Regions from separate parts of the Bradyrhizobium sp. LB13.1 genome, predicted to be linked through region 2. Evidence: predicted binding sites of a transcription regulator. Region 2 holds the regulator's gene; each other region holds the start of a gene.
The links. Region 2 encodes LexA, which represses DNA repair genes until DNA is damaged. Its sites were predicted from a motif close to TGTTCNNNNTGTGTTCNG; they were not measured.
Positions count from the first base shown of each region.

Region 1: ACVWYI_RS14560 (putative DNA modification/repair radical SAM protein) is a predicted target of LexA. The motif match lies at 2,454-2,471, and genes of this name have one in related genera.
Region 3: ACVWYI_RS37250 (DNA recombination protein RmuC) is a predicted target of LexA. The motif match lies at 5,991-6,008, and genes of this name have one in related genera.

Region 1 covers NZ_JBSRYQ010000001.1:3,082,532-3,090,009, reverse strand. The annotation lists gene ACVWYI_RS14570 (Y-family DNA polymerase) at 1-1,595, opposite strand, end outside; gene ACVWYI_RS14565 (ImuA family protein) at 1,492-2,157, opposite strand; gene ACVWYI_RS14560 (putative DNA modification/repair radical SAM protein) at 2,552-3,787, shown strand; gene ACVWYI_RS14555 (UdgX family uracil-DNA binding protein) at 3,787-5,229, shown strand; partial or broken gene ACVWYI_RS14550 (inorganic phosphate transporter) at 5,326-6,954, shown strand; gene ltrA (group II intron reverse transcriptase/maturase) at 7,053-7,478, opposite strand, start outside.
Region 2 covers NZ_JBSRYQ010000001.1:4,685,891-4,693,368, forward strand. The annotation lists gene ACVWYI_RS22305 (S41 family peptidase) at 1-489, opposite strand, end outside; gene ACVWYI_RS22310 (alpha-hydroxy acid oxidase) at 786-1,919, shown strand; gene ACVWYI_RS22315 (HAD family hydrolase) at 1,933-2,559, shown strand; gene ACVWYI_RS22320 (hypothetical protein) at 2,731-2,922, shown strand; gene ACVWYI_RS22325 (molybdopterin molybdotransferase MoeA) at 3,148-4,359, shown strand; gene lexA (transcriptional repressor LexA) at 4,536-5,237, shown strand; gene ACVWYI_RS22335 (hypothetical protein) at 5,627-6,061, shown strand; partial or broken gene ACVWYI_RS22340 (ComEC/Rec2 family competence protein) at 6,200-7,273, opposite strand; gene ACVWYI_RS22345 (hypothetical protein) at 7,377-7,478, opposite strand, start outside.
Region 3 covers NZ_JBSRYQ010000001.1:7,662,125-7,669,602, reverse strand. The annotation lists gene ACVWYI_RS37280 (DNA polymerase III subunit gamma/tau) at 1-1,405, shown strand, start outside; gene ACVWYI_RS37275 (YbaB/EbfC family nucleoid-associated protein) at 1,432-1,752, shown strand; gene recR (recombination mediator RecR) at 1,754-2,356, shown strand; gene ACVWYI_RS37265 (hypothetical protein) at 2,383-2,820, shown strand; partial or broken gene ACVWYI_RS37260 (AmpG family muropeptide MFS transporter) at 2,930-4,292, opposite strand; gene ACVWYI_RS37255 (GIY-YIG nuclease family protein) at 4,379-4,681, opposite strand; gene ACVWYI_RS37250 (DNA recombination protein RmuC) at 4,760-5,959, opposite strand; gene def (peptide deformylase) at 6,131-6,655, shown strand; partial or broken gene fmt (methionyl-tRNA formyltransferase) at 6,859-7,478, shown strand, end outside.

The DNA of each region.
Region 1 (7,478 bases), 1.6 Mb from region 2:
AAGCACTCCCCCTCGTAAAGACCGTCGCGAAAGATCCAGAAGCGCAGGCCCTCGGCATCCTCGATACGGAAATAGTCCCGCGTCAGTTGCTTGCCGTCCTGCCGCCACCATTCCATGGCGATGCGCTCAGGCCCTTCCACCCGCACCACCGCATGCTGCGCGCGGCGCCAGGTGAATTGATGCGGCGGGCCGTCGGGCACGGTCGCGAACGGAACCACGACCGGCTCGGGCTTGTCGAACAGCCGCAAGGGACGCAGCGGCGGCTCACTCTCGGTGCGCGCGGGCCATTCGGCCTGCATGGCCACGGCGAGATGATGCTGCGCCGGTGCGGCCAGCACCGCACATTCGGGGATATGGGTGTCCTGCGGCAGGTGCACGACGACGCGCTTTCCGCCGATGCGCGCGGCGATGCGGTCGATCAGCGCGGCGAGCTCGTCATTGTCGTGGACATGGGCGTCGAGATCGCGCTGCTCCTGCACCACGATCTCGGTGCGGCTCGCCGACAGCCGCACCATGTCAAAGCCGAAGCCGGGATCCAGCGGATCGGCGAGCGCGTCGAGGCGCTCGCGGAACAACCGGTCGACGACGGCGCTTCGCGTCACGGGACGCCCGGTCTCGACCATGATCGCGCGCACCGCGCCGTCGGTACGGAAGAAGGCGGCATCGAGCCGGCGCGCGCCCTTGCCTTGCTTCTCCATCGCCGCAATCAGCGTGTCGGCGAGCCGCGACAGCGTCATCGCGATCATGGTGTCGGTGGCGATCGGCTCGGCAAAGCGTTTTTCCACGATGTAATCGGGCGGCGGCTTTCGCGGGCTGATCGGCGCATCGCCCTGCCCCAGCGCATGCGCGAGCAGCGTGGAGAACCGCGCGCCGAACCGCGCCGTGATTTCATGTGGCTCGCGGGAGGCGACATCGCCGATCGTCTTCAGGCCGGCGCGACGCAAGCCCGTGGTGATGGCCTCGCCCGCACCAAGCGCGGACACCGGAAACCGGCTGATCGCCGCCGCCTCCCTGCCATCGGCGACGATGGTGCCCGTGACCTGGCGCGTCAGCGTGCGTGCGCAAACCGAGGTGCCGGCGATCGCCGCGCTGACGGCAAAGCCCTGGCGATCGAGGGCACGGACGAGGGTCTGCAACAACGCAGTCTCACCGCCGAACAGATGCGCACAGCCGGTGATGTCCAGAAACAGCCCGTGCGGCGGATCGAGCGCCACCAGCGGCGTGAAACGATCGCACCAGTCGGCGATGTCGCTGAGCGTCTTCGCATCGGTCACGACATCGGCGTCGAACACCTTTAAATCCGGACACATCGCCCGGGCATTGGCCAGGGGCTGGCCGATATACAGACCGAGACGCTCGGCGGCCTCGTCCAGCGCATGGATCACCAGCGCGCTGTTGTCCTTGGCAACGACGATGCTGGGCTCGTCTTTTTGGTTTGACGCGTTTTCTTCACGCGAACCGGTCCCCACTTCGCTTGAAAACGCTTTGCTTTTATGCAGTCCGGCGTTGCCAAAGAACCGCTGGATCCGGTCGATGGGCAGGCGCGGCAGCCACAGGCTGAGGATACGCCGGCGGTTCAGAGAACTGGCACTCATCACATTTCCATTCCATGATCCACCGGCCGCACGGGCCATGACGATTGCGCAGGAGCTCGGCATCGAAGCGCGGCGCGCCCCAGGCACTCCACACCGACCCCGGCGGCGAATGCGCCGCGCGCAGCATCCATCGTGTCTCCGCGGTCGATGGCAAAGGTTGCGCGGCCATCCGCAGCAACAGGCCAGTCACGCCTGAAGATTGCGCGGCCAGCGTCAGCTTGCGGCTCGCCACGAGATCGAACTGCCTGGTTTCGCCCCAGAGCTCGAGCACGACCGCACCCAGCGCATCGCAGGCGAGCGCATCGGCCGAGGTGCGCAGCGCGCTCTCCACATCGGCGGCGCGCACCATCACCATGCGGCGCGGATCGAGACCGATCTCGGCGAGCCCGCTCATCGACAGCGCGCCGGTTTCAATGTCTGAAAAATCCTGCCGCACCCATAGCAGCGGTTTGCGCGCCGTCACGCGCCCCGCAAGTCCCGTGACAAAGCCCGTCGCGGCCGCGCCCTGACGCCCTTCGCAAAACACCTCGTGGATCGCCGCGCGCGCGAGCCCGCCCTTCAACGCGCCGTCGGCCGCGCCGTGACCAAGCGCGACGCGATCGCGCTGATGCACGACCTCCGCCGTCTCGATGCGCTCGATCTGGCCGCGCAAGGTCGCAAGCGCGCTTGTTCGTGCGGTGGCGCATGATCCGCCAAAGTGTGAGCGGTTTGGCGACAAGATCATGCGCCCTCTTAAAAAGAAGAGCGCGATCGGACGCAAAACCGGCGACCACTTTTGCTGATCGCGCTCTGCATGCTCGCCGCTCCTTCAGGGATGATTGCCGGTGCTCTCAAAAGAGAACCAACGGCTGGCTCAATTGTTCATGGTATGTTCTAATATAAAGCTAACGGCGCCCCAGGAGTCAATCGAATTGGGACTCTTCGGGATTCATGAGCAGAATCAAAGGGATTCACACATGGACGTGCAACGCAAACTGGAGATTCTGGCAGACGCCGCCAAGTACGACGCGTCCTGCGCCTCCAGCGGCACCGAAAGGCGGGATTCCAGCGACGGCAAGGGCATGGGCTCGACCGCGCCCGGCATGGGCATCTGCCATTCCTATGCCCCGGACGGCCGCTGCATCTCGCTGCTCAAGGTGCTGCTGACCAACGCTTGCAATTACGATTGCCTCTATTGCGTCAACCGCGCCTCCTCCAACGTGCCGCGCGCCCGCTTCACCGTCGACGAGGTGGTCAAGCTGACGCTCGACTTCTACCGGCGCAATTACATCGAGGGGCTGTTTCTCTCCTCCGGCATCATCCGCAGCCCCGACTACACCATGGAGCACGTGGTGAGCGTCGCGCGAAAACTGCGCGAGCAGCATCACTTCCGCGGCTACATCCATCTCAAGACAATCCCGGAGGCCGACGATGCATTGATCTCCGAGGCCGGCAAATATGCCGATCGTCTTTCCATCAACATCGAGATGCCGGAAGAGGCGAGCCTGCAGCAATTCGCGCCCGAGAAAGACGTGCGCGCGATCCGCCGCACCATGGGCCGGCTGCGGCTGAAGCTGGACGAGGCCGAGGAAAACCGTAGCGCGAAAACGAAAGCCAGACCGCAGCGCTTCGCGCCGGCAGGCCAAAGCACGCAGATGATCGTCGGCGCCGACGCGGCCTCCGACCACACCATTCTCCACACCAGCGCCAATCTCTACGGCTCATACAGGCTGAGGCGCATCTACTATTCCGCGTTCAGCCCGATCCCCGACGCCAGCCGCGCGCTGCCTCTGCGCGCGCCGCCCTTGCTGCGCGAGCACCGACTCTACCAGGCCGACTGGCTGATGCGGTTCTACGGCTTCGATGTCGGCGAGATCGTCGACGACAGCGCGATGCTGCCGCTTGACATCGATCCAAAACTCGCCTGGGCGCTGCGCCACCGCGACCGCTTCCCGCTCGACGTCAACCGCGCCAGCCGCGAGGAATTGTTGCGCGTGCCGGGCTTCGGCACCAAGACGGTCGAGCGCATCATCGCGACGCGGCGCACGACCACCATCCGCGTCTCCGATCTCGCACGGCTGCATGTGCCCCGTAACAAGGCGCTGCCGTTCATCGTCCTCAGCGATCACCGGCCCACGCCGCATCGCCTCGACGAGGCACGGCTGATCGAACGGTTCAAGCCGAAGGCAACGCAACTGGGATTTGGCTTCTGATGCAGTACATCACCCTCGACACCGAAACCGATTTCGACGGCTGGCGCAAAGCCGCGCGTGCGCTCGTGCTTCATCAGGTGAAGCCGGCCGATATCACCTGGGCCGTGCAGGGCGGCGAAGCGGAGCTGTTCGCGCCGCCCCCGCCGTCTCCGCTGCCGGAGGGCGGCAATGGCACCTTCAACGTGCCGGCAAAATTCGTAGAACTCGCCAAGGCCGCGATCCTCCATCGCGATGGCGAGCGTTTTTCGATCCTCTATCGCCTGCTGTTTCGGCTGAAGGGCAATCACGACCTCATCGAGGTCGCGACCGATGCAGATGTCGCGCAAGTCACGGCCATGGCAAAGGCGGTCTATCGCGACGGGCACAAGATGCACGCCTTCGTGCGCTTTCGTGAGATCGGCCGGGAACGCGAAGCACACTACGTCGCCTGGTTCGAGCCGGAGCATCATATCGTCGAGCTCGCCGCGCCGTTCTTCGCCAAACGTTTTGCCGACATGCCATGGTCGATCCTGACGCCGGATCTCTGCGCACATTGGGACGGCCACGCGCTCTCGTTCACCTCTGGCGTCAGCAAGAGCGAGGCGCCGGGCGAAGATCGGCTGGAGGAAACCTGGCGGCGTTACTACGCCAGCATCTTCAATCCGGCCCGCCTCAAGGTGAAGGCGATGCAGGCCGAGATGCCGAAGAAATACTGGAGGAACCTGCCCGAGGCGTCGATCATTAAGCCTCTGATCGAGGACGCCGAACGCATGACCGGCGCCATGATCGCCAATGCCGCAACCGATCCACACAAGCCTCATAAGCGACCGGAGGCTCCGATGAAACGTAAGTCCGCCACCGACGATCTCGAAGCGCTCCGCGAGGAGGCTGCGCATTGCCGCGCCTGCCCGCTCTACAAGGACGCGACGCAGACCGTATTCGGCGAAGGCCCGAAGTCCGCCAATATCATGCTGGTCGGCGAGCAACCCGGCGATAAGGAAGATCTCGCCGGCCATCCCTTCGTTGGTCCGGCCGGCCAGATGCTGGACCGGGCACTGGCGGAAGCCGGCGTCGACCGCAAGAAGGTCTATGTCACCAACGCGGTGAAACACTTCAAATTCGTGCCGCGCGGCAAAATCCGCCTGCATCAGAAGCCGAATACGCCGGAGATAAAGGCCTGCCGGCAATGGTATGAGCGGGAAGTCTCCGTAATCCAGCCCGATCTCATCGTCGCGATGGGCGCGACTGCCGCGCAGAGCGTGTTCGGCAAGATCACCCCGATCGGCAAGACCCGCGGCCGGCTGATCGACCTTCCCGACGGTCACAAGGCCCTGGTGACGGTGCACCCGTCCTATTTGCTCCGGCTGCCCGATCCGGAAGCCAAGGTGCTTGAATATCAGCGCTTTGTCGAAGATCTAAAAATCGCCGCTAGTCTGCAGAAGAAAGCGGCGCGCGCCGCCTAAATACAGGCGGGAAAACGCGTTTCATGCGCCGCTTGTCATCCAGCCTTCAAATCCATCGGGGACAATAGCCCTTACAGAGCTAAGGGGCGTCCAGACATGACCGATGTTGCATTCGACCACGCGGTAGCCCCTCCCGCGCCGATCCAGCCGGCCTCGCGGCCAAATCTCGACAAGGGCTTCAATCCGCTGACGATGATCCTGTTCTTCGGCATCTTGGCCGCGGGCCTGCTCTATGTGGCCTACAGCATCTATTCCGATGTCGATGCGACCGGTACCAGGGTCACGAGCTACCTGCCCTATATCCTGCTTATCGTTGCGCTCCTGATCGCGCTCGGCTTCGAATTCGTCAACGGTTTCCACGACACCGCCAACGCGGTTGCGACCGTGATCTACACCCACTCGCTGCCGGCGGAATTCGCAGTGATGTGGTCCGGCCTGTTCAACTTCCTCGGCGTGCTGACGTCGACCGGAGCTGTCGCGTTCGGCATCGTCTCGCTGCTGCCGGTGGAGCTGATCCTGCAGGTCGGCTCGAGCGCCGGTTTCGCGATGGTGTTCGCGCTGCTGATCGCCGCGATCCTCTGGAACCTCGGCACCTGGTATTTCGGCCTGCCGGCCTCCTCCTCGCACACGCTGATCGGGTCGATCATCGGCGTCGGCGTGGCGAACGCGCTGATGCGCGGCCGCGACGGCACCTCGGGCGTGGACTGAGGCAAGGCCACGGAGATCGGCTATGCGCTCCTGCTGTCGCCGCTGGTCGGCTTCGTCTGCGCCGCAAGCCTGCTGCTACTGCTCAAGATGATCATCAAGAACCCGGCGCTCTATGCCGCCCCTGAGGGCAACAAAGCCCCGCCGATCTGGATTCGCGGCCTGCTGATCCTGACCTGCACCGGCGTCAGCTTCGCCCATGGTTCGAACGACGGACAGAAGGGCATGGGCCTGATCATGCTGATCCTGATCGGCACCGTGCCGACCGCCTATGCGCTTAACCGCGCATTGCCGGAGTCGCAGGTCGCCCAGTTCGCGAAGGTCTCGGATGCCGCCTCCAAGGTGGTTACGGCCAAGGGCGCCGGTCATGCGATTATCGGCGACCCCCGTCCTGCGGTGACGCAGTACGTCACCTCGCATCACATCAGCGAAGGCACCTACCCTTCGCTGTCAGTGCTGGTGAAGGATGTCGGCGACCAGGTTGCGAAATACGGCTCGCTGAACAAGGTGCCGGCGGAAGTCGTCGGCAACACCCGCAACGACATGTACCTGACCTCGGAAGCGATCCGCTTCCTGATGAAGGACAAGGAAAACGACCTCAACAAGGACGAGGTCGCGACCTTGAACGCGTACAAGGGCGGCCTCGACAGCGCGACCAAGTTCATCCCGACCTGGGTGAAGGTCGCAGTTGCGATCACGCTCGGCCTCGGCACCATGATCGGCTGGAAGCGCATCGTCGTCACCGTCGGCGAGAAGATCGGCAAGACCCACCTGACCTACGCGCAGGGCGCCTCTGCCGAGCTGGTCGCCGCCGCCACGATCGGCGCCGCCGACATGTTCGGCCTGCCGGTCTCGACGACCCACGTGCTGTCGTCCGGCGTCGCCGGCAGCATGGCCGCGAACGGTTCGGGTCTCCAGGTCGCCACCATCAGGAACATGCTGATGGCCTGGGTGCTGACCCTGCCCGTCGCGATCCTGTTGTCGGGCACGCTGTACGTGATCTTCTCGCGGATCTTCTGAAGCTGATCACGTCACTCAATCGGGATAGGGGGACGCCTCGCGGCGTCGCCCCTCCCACACCACCGTACGTACGGGTCCGTATACGGCGGTTCGGTGGATTATGCGGGTCTCGGAGCCGCGATGGAAGCCAAGCCGAGTGACCTGAAGAAGACAGTTTGCAAGGCAATGTTAAGCGCAGGGCTCGCCGCCAACCGCCAAGGGCCATGTGGGCTGCCGGCAGTTTGAGCCGCCAGATCCCGGCCGACACCACGGCGTCGCAGTTCGGCAAAGCGAGTGCGACCACGCTTCCACTGCTTCCAGGCGATGGCGCGCAACCGCCGCCTGATCCACTGATCGAGTGCGCTCAACACTGACGGGGTTTGGCAGAAGCCGAAGTATCCGCGCCAGCCGACAAGGTAAGTGGACAGCTCCTTGGCGATCTGTTCGAGGCTTCGTCCGCACGTGCGTCGCGTCAGCTCCCGGACTCTCGCTTTGAAGCGGGTAATCGCCTGCGGTGCGATACGCCGCCGCGGCTCCTTCCCGCC
Region 2 (7,478 bases):
GTCGACGGGGCCCTTCATCTTGTTGACGGCCTGCTCGAGTGTCATGCCCTGCACGGCGTCGCCGTCGATCTTGCTGATGAGGTCGCCCGACATGATGCCGGCCTTGGACGCCGGAGTGTCGTCGATCGGCGAGACGACCTTGACGAGGCCATCCTCCATCGTGACCTCGATGCCGAGCCCGCCGAACTCGCCGGAGGTGGTCTCCTGCATCTCGGTCCAGGCCTTGTCGTTCATGTAGCGCGAGTGCGGATCGAGCGCGGTCACCATGCCGGTGATCGCACCTTCGATGAGCTTGGCATTGTCGGGTTTCTCGACATAGCTCGCCTTCACCCGCTCGAATACTTCGCCGAACAAATTGAGCTGGGAATAGGCGTCATCCGCGCTCGCTGCCGCCCGTGCTGCCCATACGCCGCCGTGCGGACTGGCTACCAAAAGGGTCAGACACGCGCCGGTGAGCGCGCCCAAGGGGAACAGCAGGGTTTTCCGCATGGATAGACAGGCCTTTTTGCTTTGGGCTTCGGCTGCGCCATGCAAATGGCGATCCAGCCCGCTGTTCACAATACCATTCTGGTTTCTTCAAGGCCGAGATACCACGCCGGCGGCTAGACCGTAAAAAATCCCTTCGCCCGAGCCTAAACTTTTGGCAACGTTCCGAAACCGTTTCGCGCAAGACGGGAATCGGTCCGCCGGCCCACGCCTCGCAGCTATGCGATTTTAGGATGGTTTTGGAGGGCCGGACACGATAGGCGATGACAATAAGAGTTCAAATTCTCGGGAGGACAACAATGAATGACGCGCCCCGCACCCGGCCGGAGAGGAACGTCGAACTCGGCGCCAGCGCCGAGCCGTTCCAGAACCTGCACGAATTCATCCGCAAGGCGCGTGCCAACCTGAACCAGAACGCCTGGGACTACATCGTCGGCGCCGCCGAGACCGAGACCACGATGCGTCGCAACCGCATGGCGCTGGACGAAATCGCCTTCCGCCCGCGCGTGCTGCGCGATGTCAGCAAGGTCGTCGGCTCGGTCGAGCAATTCGGCCGCAAGATGCGCCTGCCGGTGGTGCTCGCCCCCGTCGGCGCGCTCGAAATCTTCGATCCGGATGGCGCGGCGAGCGTGGCACGCGCCTGCGGCACTTTCGGTGCGGCGCACATGCTGAGTTCGGTGTCCGAGCCCGGCCTCGAGAAGACCGCCGAGGCGGCACCTGGCGCGCTGCGCCTCTACCAGCTCTATGTGCGCGGCGACGATGCCTTCGTCGCCGACGTTGTCAGCCGGGCCGAGAAGAACGCCTATGCCGCCTTCTGCCTGACCGTCGATACCGCCCATTACAGCCGTCGCGAGCGTGACATCGCCAAGCGGTACGTTCGCGAGAGCCGCCTGCGCGCCACCGGCGGCGATTTCCAGAAGGGCCTGGAGTGGCGGACGGTGAAGATGATCAAGGACAAGTTCAAGATCCCGCTGATCCTCAAGGGCATCGCGACGCCAGAGGACGCGCTGATCGCGATCGATCACGGCGTCGAGTGGATCTACGTTTCCAACCATGGCGGCCGTCAGCTCGATCACGGTCGCGGCGCCATGCACGTGCTGCCCGAGATCGTCGATGCAGTGAAGGGCCGCGCCAAAATCATGGTCGATGGCGGTGTCTGTCGCGGCACCGACATCGTCAAGGCGATCGCGGCGGGCGCCGACCTCGTCGGCATCGGCCGGCTGCAATGCTGGGCACTGGCGGCGGCCGGCGAAGCCGGCGTGGCGCGCATGCTGGAGCTGCTCGAGGACGAAGTGCTGCGTTGCCTCGGCTTGCTGGGTGCGACTTCGTTCGCCGAGGTCGACAAATCCTGCCTCCATGCAGCGACCGCAACCAACGCGCCGAGCGTGTTCAGCGCGTTTCCGCTGTTCGACCACGAGCCATATCGATACTGAGTGAAAGGACGCTATGACATCGCTCTCTCCCGGCAGCGCGGATGCGCTTCTGTTCGATCTCGGCCGCGTGGTGCTCGATATCGATTTCTCCAAGGCGATCGCCTGCTGGGCGGGACATGCTGGCTGCGAGCCCGATGCCATCGTCGCGCGCTACGTGCGGGACAGCGAAGCCTATCGGCTGCACGAGGTGGGCAAGCTCAGTGACGAGGACTATTTCGCCTCGTTGCGAGATTCGCTCGGAATCGGCATTTCGGACGCGCAGTTCCTGGAAGGCTGGAACGCGATCTTCACCGGCGAAATGCCTGATATCGCCGAGCTGTTGCCGCGGGCAGCGAAGCAGATGCCGCTCTACGTCTTCTCCAATACCAACCGGCCGCACGTGGACTATTTCTCGAAGGAATATGCCGACGTCCTCCGCCATTTCCGCGAGCTGTATTTGTCGTCCAGCATCGGCCTGCGCAAACCGAATGCGGAGGCCTTCGACCACGTCATTGCTGCGATCGGCGTGCCCGCCGAGCGTATCGTGTTCTTCGACGATCTTGCCGAGAACATCAAAGGCGCGCGGGCGCGCGGCATGACGGCGGTGCATGTGATCTCGCCGCGTGACGTCGGGATCGCCCTCAAGGCGCTGGGGATTTGACCGCCCGCCCCAGCACATTGCCAGGCAAGCCGACCTGCCGATCCGGAACAATTTCACCCCGGGGACGAGGAACCAAAACACTTTGTGCATTTTTAGACAGAGTTCCGGGAACGGAATGCCACCCTCCGGACTCTTGAGTCCGTTGGGACTTCTACGGACGGATGCATCATCGTGTTGGGCAAGACCTACCTCACCAAGCAGGCCTCTCTTCTTCTTGAATTCGCCAGGACAACCTCAGACTCGGCCCTTTCCGCCAAGCTCGTGAGCAAGGCCGCCGACCTGAAATCCCAGGCCGATCCGCTTCCCGACAAGGATCAGGGGCCGAAGGCGCCCGACGTAAGTCCCGAGCAGACAGCGACCTGATCGGTGCTGGCCGGGGCGGTCGTCATCTCGTCCCTGCCATGGTCACTCTCCTGCCGATCTGTCTCGTTCCTCGGATCATGCCGCGACGGGCTTGATCTTGCCTTCCAGAACAATGTGAAGCAGCGGGATGACTGTCCCCGCTCAGCTGTTTTTGCCTCTGCGCCCGCGCTCGGCTAGAAGACTTGCGGAACATTCGCCCGAACGTGCCGAGCAGGAGTTTTCGCCGTGGCCTTGATGCCGGTTTCTGACGCGCTTGCCGCGGTGCTGGCGGGTGCAGAGCCGCTGCCCGAAGAGATGGTTGCCATCGACGAAGCCTACCATCGCGTGCTCGCGCGCGACGCCGCGGCCCGGCGCACGCAGCCGCCACAGGCGATGTCGGCGATGGATGGCTACGCGGTGCGTGCGGCCGATGCCGCGACGATCGATTCGAAGCTCACCGTCATCGGCGAGGTCGCGGCAGGTCGGCCGTTCGCGGGAACAGTCGGCGCCGGCGAGGCCGTGCGGATCTTCACCGGCGGCGTCGTTCCCTACGGCGCCGACGCCGTCGTGATCCAGGAGGACACGGTCGCCGACGGCAAGCGCATCACGATCAAGGAAGCCGCGATCGCCGGACGGCACATCCGGCCCGCCGGTGTCGATTTCCGTGACGGCGACGTGCTCCTGCGCAAGGGAAGCCGTCTCACCGAGCGCGACCTCGCGCTTGCGGCCGGGATGAATCACCCGCACCTCTCCGTTTGCCGACGTCCGAAGGTCGCGATCCTCGCCACCGGCGACGAGCTGGTGATGCCGGGCACCACGCCCGGTCACGGCCAGATCGTCTATTCCAACGGCTACGCCCTGCACGCTCTCGCTCGCAGCGAGGGCGCCGAGACCATCGACCTCGGTATTGCCACCGACACGCTGGAGGCCACCACCGTCGGCATTCGACGCGCCCGCGAGAGCGGAGCCGACATCCTGATCACGACCGGCGGCGCATCGGTCGGCGACCACGATCTGGTCCAGCAGGCGCTGAGGGACGAAGGCATAACGATGGCGTTCTGGAAGATCGCGATGCGGCCGGGCAAGCCGATGATGCACGGGCGGCTCGGCGCGATGGAGGTGATCGGCCTGCCGGGCAATCCCGTGTCGTCCTACGTCTGCGCTTTCCTGTTCTTGGTGCCGCTGATTCGCGCTCTCTCGGGCCGTTCAGTGATTCACCATCGCCGCGAGCGCGCCGTGCTCGGCCGCGACGTCGGCGCCAACGACCAGCGGGAAGACTATCTGCGCGCGCATCTGGAGGAGCGCGACGACGGCACGCGCGTTGCCCTTCCCGTCAACCATCAGGACTCTTCGCTGCTTGCGAATCTCGCTGCGGCACAGGTACTTCTCGTGCGCGCACCGTTCGCGCCGAAAGCCGAAGCAGGCACACCTTGCGAGGTGTTGCGGCTCCCCGTGTGAGCGCCCCGACAACGCATGTTCCGCGAACTTCGCTCTGTTCACGGTAAATTAAGCAGTTGCGGAACACATATCGAACATATAGTGTCCGTTCATGATTTGTTTCGAGCGTGTAGCGGCTTATTGCTGAATTCAGCGTCTCGGAATCGAACGACATCAACCGGGAGACTTTGGTCGAGATGTTAACGCGCAAACAATACGAGCTTCTGCGGTTCATCAATGAACGTCTGAAGGAAAGCGGCGTGCCGCCCTCCTTCGACGAGATGAAGGATGCGCTCGACCTGCGCTCGAAGTCGGGCATCCATCGCCTGATCACGGCGCTCGAGGAGCGCGGCTTCATCCGACGCCTGCCCAACCGCGCCCGTGCGATCGAGGTCATCAAATTGCCCGAGCTCCAGGCCGCCGCCGGCAGCCGCCGCGGCTTCACGCCGAGCGTCATTGAGGGCAATCTCGGCAAGGTACGTGCGAGCTCCAGCCTGCCCGCGGACGATGGTGAACGTCCGGTCGCGGTGCCGGTGATGGGCCGGATTGCGGCCGGCACACCGATCGAGGCGTTGCAGACCCGCAGCCACACTATCAGCGTACCGCCTGACATGCTTGGCTCGGGCGAGCACTACGCGCTCGAAGTGCGCGGCGATTCCATGGTCGAGGCCGGCATCCTCGACGGCGACATGGCGCTGATCCAGCGCAACGAGAGCGCCGATACCGGCGACATCGTGGTGGCGCTGATCGACGACGAGGAAGCAACCCTCAAGCGCTTCCGCCGCCGCGGCGCATCGATCGCGCTCGAGCCCGCCAACGGCGCCTATGAGGTGCGCATCCTGCCGCCGAACCGGGTAAAAATTCAGGGCAAGCTGATCGGGCTGTACCGAAAGTACTGAGCCCGTACGGCAGTCACGCAATACCAATTGGAGTGGACGGATTGCCCGCTCCGGCTGGATAGTCATCCTGGTTCTGCACAGATTATCCGGCCGCTTCTCCGGCGGCCCATCCTCGACACGCCGCACCAAGCATCCCAGAGGCTTCGCGGCGTTCCGGTTTGAGGAGACGTCATGCGCAAGGGCATCTCCGGCCGCTGACGTGCGCGACCGAAATGCCCAGGAGCAGGCTTTGTTCCTCGCCGATTCGGGAAAGATAATGTGATCGCGGCGTGCGGAAACCAGCCGCAGATTTGCCCATAACCAAGCAGAGGCTTGTGTGTTTCCACTCTGATAGGGGCCTGCGCCTCGATAAGAGACGCCGGTTGCTATCCCAGCATGAGGAGCACCCGATGTGTGACTACAGCCTGCATGCCATCGCGTCGCGCCCCGCCGAAGTCGGCGAGACGGTCGTCACGACAACCTTCCGCGGCACCTCGACGCGTGGTTTTGCGTCCGCAGCCGATCCGACTGTGGCCGTCTGCCTGCTGCCGGGAACGGAGCTCGCCTTCGCCGACAACATCCGCTACGATAATCGCTGGATCTGGACACGCACGATCAATTCCCGTGTCGGCAAGTTCGGCAAGATCGATCCGCACATTCCCGACCGCCATCATGACGCGATCGAATTCCCCGACGGCAAATACGTGCTGGTGACCCAGCTTGTCGAAGGACAGCGCGCGACCGTGCTGCAACTGCCGGTGACGCTGCCGGCCGGCGAGCGCGAGCACAAGCCGCAGATCATGGCCGACAGGCAGCCGACCATCACGCGCCTGCCGATCGGCTGACACGGTCGCCCTCCGGCCACGGGATCGGAGGCCAGGATTGATTTGCAATCGCCGGCCGTGGCCGGCGAGGTGGTGTGGTTTGCGTCCAGCGAATCCGATCGGATGCACCAGCCCACTGCATCTCTCCGCACGATCCGATTAATCGTCGGCTTGCAAATCGATTTCCGCCGGCGTTGCGTCCTTGCTGCGTGGCGGGATCTTTTTCGGCGCAAGACTGCCGTCGAAATCACCTTCGCCTGCGCCGGCCGGCAACCAGGGACGGCTCGTGCCTCTTTCCCTCACCGCCTGAACTGCAAAGCCGTCACCACGCTGCGTCAGCGCCAGCGCGCTCTGGCTCGCGAGCCGCCGTCGATCGACCACCATCGCGGCGCAATCGGGCGGCGCGGGACGTGCCGTCACCACCAGCGCGGCGCGGTTGCAATCGTCCGCCAGCGCGTCGATGCGCAGTGCCAGCGCGACCAGCCGCCCATCGGCGAGCGGCGTCACGCAGCCGGATTCATCGCAAGACACGCCGGCCGCCAGCGAGGTGCTGGCGGCATCGCGCGGATCGGCGTCGGCAGCCAACCACTCCTTGAGCAAAAAGCTATCCTTGCTCGTCTTGATCAGGTGAAGATGTCCGTCCTTGCCCCGCACCGCGACGCTCTGGCCATCCCCGGCAATCAGGATGTCGGGCTGCCGCACCGACAGCCCCCAGAGAATCGCGACCAGCAGCACCAGTACGCCGGACCAGCGCAGCGGCGTGCGCAACAGGCCCAGCACGATGATCCCCAGGCTCGCCGCGATCAGCGGCGCGATGCCGAAAGCCGGGATGCGGCCGATCGCGCCCGGCAATGCCGCGACCCAGCGCGAGACCACGACCATCCAGTCGATGCCGATCCCCATCAGCCACCAGAACACGCTATCGAGCCCGAAGGGAGCCGCAAGCAGCCCGAGCAGCCCCGCCGGCATCACCAGCGCCGAGACCACCGGCATCGCACCGAGATTGGCGAGCACGCCGAACGGGGTGACGCGGTGGAAGTGGAAAGCGGCATAGGGCGTGGTCGCAAGTCCCGCGATCAGCGAAGCCATGAACAGCATCGCGATCTCGCGCCCGCCCCACATCGCAACGCGCGCTGTCGCCGAATGATCGGGCGATGCGAACAGGTTCGGCATGCCGATCTGCACCAGCGCCACCAGCCCGAGCGTCGCGGCGAACGACATCTGAAATGTGGGACGCGGATTCCTAATTCATTCGTAAAGTCAAACGTTTAACTTACTCTCTTGATCTTACTCCGGGATTTTTTCCGGGACTCCGCGAGCCGCTCAACGGCGCTGGCTAAGCTTTCGCCGCCCGTTTAACCAGCTCGGCGAAAAATGGCATAAAAACAAACCAAGCAACGACTTGTGACAATGCTCCACCAATCAACACTGCCAAAAG
Region 3 (7,478 bases), 3.0 Mb from region 2:
CGCCCGCTACAAGGTCTACATCATCGACGAAGTCCACATGCTGTCGACGGCGGCGTTCAACGCCTTCCTGAAGACGCTGGAGGAACCGCCGGAGCACGCCAAATTCGTGTTCGCCACGACGGAGATCCGCAAGGTTCCGGTCACGGTGCTGTCGCGCTGCCAGCGTTTCGACCTGCGCCGGGTCGAGGCCGACGTGCTGATGAAGCATCTCGCCAACATCGCGGCCAAGGAAAACGTCGAGATCGAGCCGGAGGCGCTCGGAATCATCGCGCGCGCAGCGGAAGGCTCGGTGCGCGATTCGCTCTCGCTGCTCGATCAGGCGATCGCGCATGCAGCAGGCACCGTGAAGGCCGATGCTATCAGGCAGATGCTGGGGCTCGCCGACCGCACCCGCGTCATCGACCTTTTTGACTCTCTGGCGCGTGGCGACATCGCCAGCGCCTTCAGGGAGTTCCGCGATCAATACGACGTCGGCGCCGATCCGATCGTCGTGCTCTCGGATCTCGCCGAGTTCGTCAATTTCGTCACCCGCGTGAAGATCGTGCCGGCGACCGCCGACAACGTCGCCTATGGCGAGACCGAGCGCGTGCGCGCGCGGGATTTCGCCTCGAAGATCTCGATGCGCGTGCTGTCGCGGATGTGGCAGATGCTGCTCAAGGGCATCACCGAGGTGCAGGCCGCGACGCGGCCCGCGGCAGCCGCCGAGATGGTGCTGGTGCGCATCGCCTATGTCGCCGACCTGCCGACGCCGGACGAGGCGCTCAAGATGCTGGAGCAGGGCGGAGGCGGTTCGCCGGTCGTGAGCGGTGGCGGTGCCGCGCGTAGCGCGCCGGCCGCGCCGGTTGCGTCCGCTGCGCCCGTTCGCATGCCGAATTCGTCTCCGTCCTCGTTTGGCGGCGGCGGCGGTGGGGCCCGTCCGCAGATGGCAGCGCCCGTCGCTGACCCGCAAGGCGCGACGCCCGCGCTGCGCATCACGAGCTTCACCCAGCTCGTCGCGCTCGCCGGCCAGAGGCGCGACCTCATGATCAAGGGCGCGCTCGAAGGCGACATGCGTCTCGTCCGTTTCGAGGAGGGCCGGCTGGAAGTCGCGCTCGAGCCCAACGCCTCCAAGACCATGATTTCCGACCTCGCGCGAAAATTCGAGCTGTGGACCGGGCGCCGCTGGACCGTGATCGTCTCCAACGAGCAAGGCCAGCCGACGCTGCGGTCGGTGAACCAGGCGGCCAAGCAGGAACATGCGCGCACTGCGGAGGCCGATCCGCGCGTGCGGGAGGTGCTGTCGCGCTTTCCGGGTGCGAAGGTCGTCGAAGTCCGCAGGCTTGCCCCCGAGGCGCCGGCATCCGATATTAACGCCGACTATGGCAGTGACGATCCGCCCGACGGTTCCGACGGCGACGATCTCTAGAGCCTAGCTTTCCAAGGACAGCACCGATGGTCGATATTTTCGGCATGATGAAGCAGGCGCAGCAGCTGCAATCCAAGATGCAGGAGATGCAGGACCAACTCGCCAACGTCGAGGTCGAGGGCATTTCCGGCGGCGGTCTCGTCGCCGTGCGCATGACCGCGAAGATGGACGTCAAGGGCGTCAGGATTGATCCCTCGCTGATGAAGGTCGAAGAGCGCGAGGTGCTCGAGGATCTGCTCGTCACCGCGTTCGGTGACGCCCGCCGCAAGGCGGAAGCCGCCATGCAGGAGAAGATGCAGGCGCTCACGGGCGGGCTCAGCCTGCCGCCGGGGATGCTCGGCCAATAGTATGGGCGCTGTTGCGGGTCCTGAAATCGAGCGGCTGGTCCAGCTTCTCGCGCGGCTGCCGGGCCTCGGTCCGCGCTCGGCGCGGCGTGCGGCGCTGCATCTGATCAAGAAGCGCGAAGCGCTGATGATGCCGCTGTCCTCGGCCATGCAGGTCGCGCTCGACAAGGTCCAGGTCTGCAAGACCTGCGGCAACATCGACACGCAAAGTCCCTGCACGGTCTGCCTCGATCCGAAGCGCGATCCCTCGATCATCGTCGTCGTCGCCGACGTTGCCGATCTCTGGGCGCTGGAGCGGGCCAATGCCACTCAAGGGCGCTACCATGTGCTGGGCGCGACGTTGTCGCCGCTCGACGGTGTCGGCCCGCAGGACCTCACCATCGAGGCGCTGGTGGCGCGCGCGCATGACACGCAGGTGCATGAAGTCATTCTGGCGCTGAATGCCACCGTCGACGGCCAGACCACGGCGCATTACATCACCGACCTGCTTCAGGACGCCAACGTAAAAGTAACCCGGCTCGCGCATGGTGTGCCGGTCGGCGGCGAGCTTGATTATCTCGATGAAGGTACGCTATCGGCCGCGATGCGGCAGCGCACCTTGTTCTAGCCATCCAGACTTACGGAACGAACGACATGACGAAACTTTTCGCCACACGATGGGCTTTGGTCGCAACGATGATGACGCTGGGGACACCGGCTATCTCCGCGCAGCAGGATGACGGGGCTCCGCCGCCGGCGAAGCCCGGCAAGCTGATCAATGCCGGCGAGGTGCTCTCGGGCGAGCTGAACACGATGAAAGTGCGCGACGTCAAGAACGTCGGCAAGCGGGTTGCGACCTACCAGATCACCACCGAACCGCGCCGGCTGCCGCCGCCGAGCGGGCTGTGCAATCTCGAGACCGGGCCCGAAACCTTCCAGCTCGTTCCCAGCGGCGACGCGCAGGCCGCACAGCTGAAGACGTTCGCCGGCAAGGAGATCTCGGTCAAGGTCGACGAAATCGCCTGCGCCAGCGATCCCGGCCAGATGAGCGAAGCCGTGATCACGAAGTGGAGTTTGATCAAGAAGCAGTAGGGCCTCCGTCGTCATTGCGAGGAGCTCTTGCGACGAAGCAATCCAGACTGTCTTCGCGGCGGCAGTCTGGATTGCTTCGCTTCGCTCGCAATGACGATTGCGTTCGAGACTAAACCCTTATCGGGCCCAGCGCGTCAAAGTGCCCGCGCTTCTGCAGCCAGACCAGCAGCACTAGGCTCGGGATCGCCACCAGCATGCAGATCACGAAGAACAGCGGCCAGCCGGTCGTATCCGCCACGAAGCCGGCGCCTGATGAGAGATAGGTCCGCCCCACCGCGGCAAGCGCGGTGAGCAGCGCATATTGCGTCGCTGTGTGCAGCGGGTTTTGGCAGAGTGCCGAAAGATAGGCGACGAAGATCACCGTGCCGATGGCGCTGGTGAAATTCTCAGCTGTGATGGCGAAGGCGAGCGCCCATTGGCTGGTGCCGACCAAGGCCAGCCAGGAGAAGGAAAGGTTCGCGAGCGCCTGCACCACGCCGCCGATCCAGAGGCTGGTCGCAAGCGAATAGCGCCGCGCGACGAAGCCGCCGGCAAAGCCGCCGATCAGCGTCGCCGCGAGGCCGACGCCCTTGACGATTGCCGCATAGTCGTTGCGGGAGAAGCCGAGGTCGATCACGAACGGCGCGGTCATCGTTCCGGAGAAGGCGTCGGTGAACTTGAACAGCACGACGAAGGCGAGCGCGGCGAGCGCGTCCTTCCGCGTCAGGAATTCCGAGAAGGCGCCGATCGCCGCGCGCAGCACGCGTGCGAACGCGGTCTCCGTTTGCGTCGCGGCTTCCGCCCGCACCGACTGCTCGGGCTCGGTCGCGACCAGTGCGGTGATCGTCCCGATCAGCACCATTCCCGCCATCACTACATAGCCCCACATCCAGGCCGATGTGCGGGTGATGCCGGTGCTCTCGAAACCCGAAACGATGAACAGCGCACCGGCCGTCGAGACCAGCATGCCGATGCGATAGGCCGCGACATAGGACGCCATGCCGGCGGCCTGCTCGCTCTCCGGCAGGCTCTCGACGCGGAAGGCGTCGACCACGATGTCCTGCGTCGACGAGGTCGTCGCCACCAGCAATGCGCCGAGCGCGACGAAGAACGGCGAACGCGCGGGGTTCGGTGAGCGCCAGCAGCAGGATCGCGACGATCAGCAGCGATTGCGAGAACAGCAGCCAGCCGCGCCGCCGCCCGAACGCGCGCGTGAACAGCGGCACGTGCAGCGCGTCCACCAGCGGCGCCCACAGGAATTTCAGCGTGTAGGGCGTGCCGACCAGCGCAAACAGCCCGATGGTTTTGAGATCGACGCCAGATTCCCGCATCCACACCAGCAGCGTCGAGCCCGACAGCGCCAGCGGCAGCCCGGACGAGAAGCCGAGGAACAGCACGATCAGCACCCGCGGTTGCAGGTAAACGGCAAGGCTGTCACGCCAGGAGGAGGGCGCGTCAGCGGTGGCGGAAGAGGTCGCGTCGGGTGCGGTCATGGGAGGGTGTTAGCAGATTCTGGCGGCCACAAGCGAGGTGTCGTCGCCCGGCTTGACCGGGCGATCCAGTATTCCAGAGGCAGGGGTTATGGGGGACCTGCTATCTCCGGATAAAGATCATTCCAGTCCGGATTGTCTTTCTCGATCAGCGCGATCTTCCATGCTCGCTTCCATTTCTTGAGTCGCTTCTCGCGCCTGATCGCGTTCTCGGGATCATCGAACTGCTCGAAGTAGACGAGCCTGATGACGTCGTACTGCTCTGTGAAGCTCTCAATCAGCTTTGATTTGTGTTCCGCTACCCGGCGGATGAGATCATTGGTCACGCCGATATAGAGGGTGCCGCCGATCTTGCTAGCGAGTATGTAGACGTAGTAGCTGCGTGTTCCCATTTGGCGTCTCTGGAATACTGGGTCGCCCGGTCAAGCCGGACGACGACAGCCGAGATTGTGGCGGCAGTCCCGAACAGGTCACTCCCCCGCCTGGAGCTTTCTTGGGAACAGCTCCGGCGCGCCGGTCGTCACCAGATGCGGGCCTTCGGGTGCGTCGGTCTTGCTGAAATCGAGCTCCTCGATCCGGCCCGCGCGCTTCTCGATCTTGTCGGCGGAGATCAGCACCTGCCGCACGTCCTCGTTCGCGTCGGCAAAGTGCTTCTGCAATTTCACCACGCGATCCCTGAGGCGGCCGAGGTCGTCGCCGAGCTTGATCACTTCGGTGCGGATCTGGTCGGCGGCATCGCGCATGCGCGCGTCCTTCATGATCTGCTGCATCACCTGGATCGCCAGCATCAGCAGCGAGGGCGATACCAGCACGACACGGGCGCGATAGGCCTTCTGGATCACATCGTCGAAGCCGTCATGGATCTCGGCATAGACCGATTCCGATGGCACGAACATCAACGCCATTTCCTGGGTCTCGCCGGCGACGAGATATTTTTCGGCGATGTCGCTGACGTGCTTCATCACGTCGCCGCGCAGCCGCTGCGTGGCGACGCGCCGTTCCTCGTCGGTGCGGGCATCGTGCAGCGCAGTCATCGCTTCCAGCGGGAATTTCGCGTCGATGCAGAGCGGACGCTGGTCGGGCAGGAACACGACGCAGTCGGGCCGCTTGCCGGTCGAGAGCGTGAACTGGAACTCGTAGGCCCCCTTCGGCAGACCGTCCTGGACGATCGCCTCCATCCGCGCCTGACCGAAGGCGCCGCGCGACTGCTTGTTGGCGAGCACGTCGCGCAAGGATGTCACCTGCGTGGTGAGGTCGGTGAGGTTCTTGTGCGCGCTGTCGATGATGCCGAGCCGCTCGTGCAGGGCGCGCAGGCTATCCATGGTGTTGCGCGTGGTGTTTTCCATCGATTGGCCGACGCGGTGGGTCACCGAATCCAGCCGTTCGTTGACCGCGCGCGCCATGTCGGCCTGGCGGCCGGCGAGCGTCTGGGTCATGGCATCGACCCGGCCCGAAGCCTCGCCCTGGGCGTGCAGCACTTGGCTCAGGCGCTCCTCGAGCTCGTCGGCGCGGATGGCGTTGGCGATCGCAAGTTCCGCGCCGCGCCGACCGGAGCGCGCGATCACGACGGCGATCGCCACCATCAGGATGAGGACGAGCGCGCCGAAGCCGATCAGCGCGTCCACGGTGCGCACCGGCCAGTCGCCGAGCATGAAAATGATCTCGTTCATGCCCCTGCTTCTAACCGATTCGCTTCGCGGCACGAACGAATAGCGAACATTTATGGTAAATGCCCCGTTAATTTTTACGGTTAACGAAACCTGAAGTTTTATGGTTAGCGGAAGGTTAACGGGGTTCCGGGCCGGATTGACCGCATCGGGCGCGCGGCTTAAATCGCGGCCATGGCCCTCAGAGAAATCATCATCCTGCCCGACAAGCAGCTGCGTCTGGTCTCCAAGCCGATCGAGAAGGTCACGCCGGAGATCCGCAAGCTTGCCGACGACATGTTCGAGACCATGTACGACGCGCCCGGCATCGGGCTTGCGGCGATCCAGATCGCGCAGCCGTTGCGGCTGATTACCATGGACCTTGCCAAGCCCGACCAGGACGGCGAAACCAAGCTCGAGCCGCGGGTCTTCATCAATCCGGAAATCATCGCCTCCTCCGAGGAGCTGTCGGTCTACGAGGAAGGCTGCCTGTCGATCCCCGAATATTACGAGGAGGTCGAACGTCCCGCGAAAGTGCGGGTGCGCTTCACCGATCTCGACGGCAAGGTGCACGAGGAGGACGCCGCAGGCATCTACGCCACCTGCATCCAGCACGAGATCGACCATCTCAATGGTGTGCTGTTCGTCGATTACCTGTCAAAACTCAAGCGCGACCGCGTGATCAAGAAGTTCGAGAAGGCCGCCAAGCGCGCGGAGTGAGGTTTAGTGCTGCCTCGTACTCCCCTGCACTCCCTCCCCCCTTGTGGGGGAGGGCGGGGGAGAGGGGTAGCCCAGGCGGAAGTCTGTCCATGATCCGAATCAAATGCGTGCCGCGAAAGCTCAAACCGAGAGAGCGCGTCGTGTGGCACCCCTCTCCCTAGCCCTCCCCCACAAGGGGGGAGGGAACGTACCGAGTGCTTGTCATGCCCCTCCGCCTGATCTTCATGGGCACGCCCGATTTCTCCGTGCCGACGCTGCTCGAGCTCGTCGCGCATGGCCACGACATCGCGGCCGTGTATACGCGCGCGCCGAAGCCCGGCGGCCGGCGCGGCCTGCAATTGCAGCCGACCCCGGTGGAAGAGGCCGCACGGAAACTCGGCGTTCCCGTGCTGACGCCGAAGACGTTGAAAACCGAGGGGGCGCTGGCAGAATTTCGTGCCTTCGACGCCGATGCGGCCGTCGTCGTCGCCTATGGCATGATCCTGCCGCAGGCGATCCTCGATGCGCCAAAGCTCGGCTGCTACAATCTGCATGCTTCGCTGTTGCCACGCTGGCGCGGTGCTGCTCCCATCAACCGGGCGATCATGGCCGGCGATGCCGAGAGCGGCGTGATGGTGATGAAGATGGATGTCGGACTCGATACCGGCGACGTTGCCATGGCCGAGCGCCTTGCAATCACTGACACCATGACTGCGGTCGATCTGCACGACCGCCTGTCCCGGCTCGGCGCCGATCTGATGGTGCGCGCCATGGCCGCGCTCGCCCGCGGCGGGGCTTCAGCTCAAGCAGCAGAGCGAGGACGGCGTCACCTATGCCGCCAAGA